Filimonas effusa: one gene and its partner. The protein of the gene in region 1 interacts with the protein of each later gene in a pairwise test. Links are inferred from orthologs where the notes say so. Each region holds a gene or a part of one and is shown in the gene's direction. Other genes may lie near its edges. The genes, in order: ruvC and ruvA.

Region 1 (3,082 bases):
GAACTCGCCGTTCTGGAAAGCTGTATTCCTGATGCCACAGAAGTCATCATCATCGGCAGACAGCCTTACCCAGGCCATAATGCCCAAACAAAGTGTAATAAATTTCTTCACTTATTTCTTAAATAGTTTGATACCTAATATAAACAAACTTCCGGCCAATGATGGTAATATTAAGTTAATACCCCATATACCAGCCGCTGTAGCAATAATACCAACTGTATTCGTGCTAAGCAAACCAAATAATTGTAAACTGGCCTGGCCACGCACGCCAAGTTCAGCCATGGGTATTGTAGGTACTATAGCCAGTACGAGGAATAAAACGGACACCATCCACCAGCCCTCGATCCAGCCTATATTAACCTGGAATACCTGCAGAAGCAGAAGATACTGGATGGTAAAAACAGCGAAACGGCCTATAGAAAGTGAAAGCACCCTGGTTAGTTCTTTCCAGTGAAAGGTTTCCACTTTCTGTATAAAAAATGCATATTTCGACACAAAAGGAATACGCTCCACCAAGGCTGTGATCCTGGAGAGTTTAAAATATACCAGCAGCAGCAGGATGGTACCTACAATAACGGCATACAGCAACCCATCGAACCAGAAAATGGAAAGTCCCACCAACTGAGTATCGGTATCCAGTATATTCAGGCGCAGGTAAATAAGTCCTCCTATGCCTGCGAGCAGGGTAACGATAAGCTGGCTAACACTTCCTACCAGGGTTAGTGCAATAGAGCGGAGGCGGTTTCCTTCATCCATATAGAGGATCCTGCCTACATATTCCCCTACTCTATTAGGTACGAATAAAGACAGGGCAAGGCCTGATAATACTGCTTTAAATGCCTTAAAAAGGGAAATTTCCTGAACAGGCGCCACCAGCACCTGCCATTTGCGGCCTTCAATACCCCAGTTAACGAGGCTCAACGCCACTACCAGCCAGAACTTCCATTGCTGGGGACCTTTCAGAGAACTAAGGATGGTATCCCATGACTGATGCAGATTTTCCTGGTTTTGGACGCGCCGGTAAATCACATACGACAACGCAACAAACAATATCGGTCCTACTATATAATTCAGTAATATCTTATACTTACGCTTCAGCTTCCTGTAATTTTGCTCAAACGTACATTAATTTTTCCGCTCATCGTCTTAAGAGAAGAACCGAAGCGGAATTATAGCTGCTTCCGGAAATGGATAGGCATTGTACACAGGAGAAACAGGCATAAATATCAATATCAAGTTTGAAACGTTTATTTTCACGTTGTGATTAAGAAACCCGACTATATTATTCTTGGCATTGACCCCGGCACCCTGGTAATGGGTTACGCCGTATTAGAAGTATATGGGCGGCAGGCAAGACTGCAGGTAATGGATGTTCTGAAACTGGCCCATAAGAAAGATGTATATGAGCGCCTTGAAATGATACATACCAAGGTATCGGAACTCATACAACATCACCGGCCGGATTATTTTGCTATTGAAGCGCCTTTCTTTGGTAAGAATGTGCAGAGTATGCTGAAACTTGGAAGAGCACAGGGCGTAGCTATTGCAGCTGCTATGCAGGGACGTGTGCCGGTAACTGAATACTCTCCTAAAAAGATAAAGCAATCGATCACCGGAAACGGCAGCGCCGATAAGGAACAGGTATGGAAGATGCTGCAACAGGTATTAACAATTGAAGAGCAGCCCAAGTATTTTGATGCTACAGATGCTTTGGCTGTGGCATTATGCCATCACTACCAGCAAAGCAGTCCTTTATCGAAAGCCACTAAAACATTAAAAGGCTGGGAAGAATTCATTTCTCAAAACCCCGACAGGGTAAAGATCAATCCCAGGTAAGTAAAGTCTTTTTATTATAAATGTGCCAGAATTTGTTTTTGCGCGTGTTCCAGTTCTCCGGGTGTTGCCTTTTGTTTTGAAGCCATGATATCGGCATCGGCCATGCCATTCATTGGCAACAGGTGAACGTGCGCATGCGGCACTTCAAAACCCAGTGTAAGAATATTCACCCTATCGCAAGGGAAGGCTTTTTGGATTGCCTGCGCCAAGGGTTGCGCAAAAGGCAGCAGCTCACTAAGATAACCAGCAGGCAGATCGAACAAGCGGTCTGTTTCTATTTTGGGCACAACGAGTGTATGGCCAGGCGTAGCAGGAAAAATATCAAGGAATGCGAAGAACTTATCGTTCTCCGCAATCCTGTAACAAGGAATTTCACCTGCGATAATTTTAGAAAAGAGGGTCATATCAATTAAATAGCGATATTATCTATTTTAAATTTGATAACGCCTGTAGGCGCCTGCACTTCAGCAACATCACCTTTGACTTTGCCGAGCAACCCTTTGCCAATAGGAGAACTGATAGAGATCTTACCCGCTTTCAGGTCAGCCTCTTTTTCTCCTACCAGTTGATAAGTCACTGTTTTCTTTGTAGCTATATTGGTAATGGTCACCCTTGTTAAGATAGAGACCTTACTGGTATCGATTTCATCTGTGCTTACAATACGCGCGCTGGCCACCTGGCTTTCCAGCAAAGCCATTTTGGCTTCGAGGATCCCCTGTGCTTCTTTGGCAGCGTCGTATTCCGCGTTCTCACGCAGGTCGCCCTTTTCACGTGCTTCTGCGATGGCTCTTGATGCAGCTGGCCGGTCAATCGTCTTCATCCGGTGTAACTCTTCCATCATTTTGTCTAGTGTCTCTTTAGTCACATACATGATGTCACTCATATCAGAATCGGTTTTATGAGGGATAAAAAAATAACAACGCCACACACCACGTGTAGCGTTGCCGAACTACAAAAATACAAATTAGTTTTATTTGCCAACCTTTCCGGGGTGCTTGTTATTTGTTAAAAGCAGCTTTAGCGGTTGCCGTTGAAACAGGCAGGATGGTTATTTTATTATGATCTTAGCCTAAAATATCCAGTTTGTCAAGCACCACTTTGGCCATTTTGAAATAGGCTTCGTGGCTATATCCTGCTATATGCGGCGTAACCATTACCTGGGGGAAGCTGCACAATTGCTCCAGCTGTGCTTTTTGCTCCGGGGTATGGGTTGCAAGCTTCTCATTTTCAATAACATCGACACCTG
Region 2 (3,095 bases), on another replicon or contig:
AAAGAAAGAAAATCTTTTGCATAATTGACAAGCTTTACTGTAAGATAACCTTTTTCTACTTTCCATCATACCCCCACTTCACCCAGCAGGAGCCCCATGTGAAGCCGCCGCCGAAAGCTGCGAGAATGATATTATCGCCTTTTTTGAGTTGTTTTTCCCATTCCCAGAGGCAAAGCGGTATGGTTGCCGCCGTAGTATTGCCAAAGCGGTGAATATTGATCATCACCTTTTCCTTGGGAAGACCCATACGGTTGGCAGTAGCATCAATGATACGAAGGTTAGCCTGGTGAGGTGCCAGCCATGCAATATCATCGGCGGTGAGGTTGTTACGCTCCATTATCTGGGCGGCAACATCGGCCATGCCTGTTACTGCAAATTTGAACACCGTTTTACCTTCCTGGTAAGCAAAGTGCTCGCGGGCGGTAACAGTATCTATGCTGGCGGGTTTCAGAGAGCCGCCGGCTTTCATATGCAGGAATTCACGGCCGCTGCCGTCGCTTTTCAGGATAGCGTCACGAAGACCATATCCCTCCGTACCAGGCTCCAGCAGGATGGCGCCCGCACCATCACCAAAGATGATACAGGTATTACGATCAGTGTAGTCAATAATGGAACTCATCTTATCTACACCCACCACTATCACTTTCTTATAACGGCCACTTTCAATGAAAGAAGCGCCGGTGGTAAGAGCAAAGAGAAAACCGGAACACGCAGCGCTAAGGTCAAAGCCCCAGGCATTGGTGGCGCCTAATTTATCGGCTACAATATTGGCGGTAGCAGGAAACACCATATCCGGGGTCACCGTAGCGCAAATAATGCAATCGATATCTTTAGGGTCGAGATTTTTCTTGCGCAGGATCTCCTGGATAGCAGGCACGGCCATATCACTGCTGGCTTTTCCTTCTCCTTTCAGAATCCTTCTTTCTTCAATTCCCGTCCTGGTCTTGATCCATTCATCATTGGTATCCACCATTTTTTCCAATTCCTGGTTGGTGAGTCTGTATTCAGGAACAAAACCGCCAACTGATGTTATGGCTGCGTGTATTTTGGTCATGCTTGTGCTATTCGAAATTAAAAGTTGCCAAAGGTATTGACATTTTCCCTAAAACCGGAGTTACAATTTAAGGGAGTGGGTCGGATTAAATTTTCATAAACCTGTGTTAATAAAAAGTGCGGGATTACGCCGAATACTATATTTTTGATGTAATACCGGATATGATAGCATTTGTAAGAGGCCTCTTTGTAAATAAAACACCCGCACAGGTGATCGTTGACGTAAACGGAGTAGGTTACGACCTGCATATTAGCCTGAATACCTATTCGGCTATTGCTAATATGGAAAAGGGACAGCTGCTTACTTACCTGCACATTACAGAAAACGGCCAAACGCTTTATGGTTTTTATGAGCAGTTGGAAAAAGAACTCTTCCTGCAATTGATAAGTGTATCAGGTGTTGGGGCTTCAACCGCCAGAATGATGCTGTCGGGGATGAAACCGGATGAAATTGTTAGGGCCATCGTACAGGGAAACGCTAAACAACTGGAAGGAATTAAAGGAATTGGTAAAAAAACGGCAGAAAGGCTTATCCTGGAATTACGCGACAAAATGAACAAACAGTCGCTTGAAACAACGCTGCTACCCGGTATCACACCACAGCATTCCATTGAAAACGACGCTGTGAACGCCTTGGTAAGCCTCGGTATTGCACGGCCAATGGCTGAACAGGCATTGAAAAAAGCCCTGAAATCCCATCCGCTATCGGAAACCACCAGCTTGGAAGAGCTGATCAAATTGGCCTTAAAAAATATATAAGCCTATCGCAAAAACTTCTACTTAACCAGAGCTGAAACGGAAAATTGACCAACCATAACTACTCTCTCTTACGTTATTGCATTTCGATAACGGTCATGTGCTTGCTGTGCATGGGTAATGCCTATAGCCAGCAGTCAGATTCGCTGCGCTTTCCGCTTCAGGACAGAAGAGGCGACCCATTTACCGCAGGTAAAACCAACCCCTTCGATATAAAAGACTCCGCCTACGTAAAACGTTCGGTAGAATACGATCCCAAAACAAAACAATATTATATCGTTGAGAAAATAGGCAACTCCTATTATCGCAAACCAACCTATCTCACTTACGAAGAATTCTGGCGCATCCGCCACCAGCAGGCCGAATCAGAATACTTCAGTCAGCGCGCACAAACTTTATTCGATCTCAATAAAAAGGTGAAACGCCCACCCATGCAACTATACCCTAAACTGTTCGACCGCATTTTTGGTGTCGACAGCGGTGGCCTCAAGGTAAACATCAGGCCACAGGGTAACGTCGACCTTTTATTGGGATACCAGGGACAATCTATCAACAACCCTACACTGCCGGAAAGGGCACGTAAAACAGGTGGCTTCGATTTCGATATGAACGCCAACCTGAACGTGATGGGTAACATAGGTAACAAGCTGAAACTACCTATCAACTACAATACCCTTGCCAACTTCGACTTCGAAAACCAGATCAAGCTCGATTATAAGGGAATGGACGATGAAATTATCCGCTCTATTGAGGCCGGTAACATCTCATTCCAGACAAAAGGCACACTCATGTCAAGCGTGCAAAGCCTGTTTGGTATTAAAACGCAGTTGCAATTCGGCAGGTTAGGTATTACTACTGCACTCGCCAACAACCGCTCTCAGAAGCAGTCACTGGGTTTACAGGGAGGAGGTATAAGACAAAACCTGAACAAGAAGCTCGATGATTATGAAGAAAACAAACACTTCCTGTTAGGTCAGTACTTCCGCACCAACTATAATAAAACCATGAGCAACCTGCCCATCGTTACCAGCCAGGTGCAGATCCTGAGAATGGAAGTTTGGGTAACCAACAGAACAGGAAGCACTACCGATACGCGTTATGTAGCCGGTCTCATGGATCTGGGCGAAAACGCTCCCTATAATAATAATATCAACTCATTAACGCAGAATACACTGCCACAGAACGGCGCAAACGACCTTTATTCTTTCCTCGTTGGTAACCAGTCAAACCGTAACCCCAACCTCGTAAGCAGCCTGCTGCAGGCAAAAGGCCTGCGACCCGTAACT

What was found.
Region 2: the proteins of ruvC (region 1) and ruvA interact in binary tests that used the Escherichia coli proteins (3 or more experiments, as listed by UniProt). The link is inferred for Filimonas effusa from one-to-one orthologs.

Annotation. Positions count from the first base shown.
Region 1 is NZ_SDHZ01000002.1:875,850-878,931, forward strand. What follows is about bases 212-3,048. They hold ruvC (crossover junction endodeoxyribonuclease RuvC), read left to right. Parts: upstream 212-1,260; coding sequence 1,261-1,836; downstream 1,837-3,048. Other genes in these bases: ESB13_RS14820 (lysylphosphatidylglycerol synthase domain-containing protein), read right to left, coding at 212-1,038; ESB13_RS14830 (HIT family protein), read right to left, coding at 1,851-2,240; greA (transcription elongation factor GreA), read right to left, coding at 2,246-2,719; ESB13_RS14840 (NAD(P)-dependent oxidoreductase), read right to left, coding at 2,901-3,048. Also shown: ESB13_RS14815 (DUF3108 domain-containing protein), read right to left, coding at 1-111; more of ESB13_RS14820, read right to left, coding at 112-211; more of ESB13_RS14840, read right to left, coding at 3,049-3,082.
Region 2 is NZ_SDHZ01000004.1:284,651-287,745, forward strand. Bases 164-3,013 are described here. They hold ruvA (Holliday junction branch migration protein RuvA), read left to right. Parts: upstream 164-1,215; coding sequence 1,216-1,812; downstream 1,813-3,013. Other genes in these bases: ESB13_RS20910 (beta-ketoacyl-ACP synthase III), read right to left, coding at 164-1,054; sov (T9SS outer membrane translocon Sov/SprA), read left to right, coding at 1,908-3,013. In the rest of the region: ESB13_RS20905 (DUF2147 domain-containing protein), read right to left, coding at 1-22; more of ESB13_RS20910, read right to left, coding at 56-163; more of sov, read left to right, coding at 3,014-3,095. UniProt on the Escherichia coli protein: The RuvA-RuvB-RuvC complex processes Holliday junction (HJ) DNA during genetic recombination and DNA repair.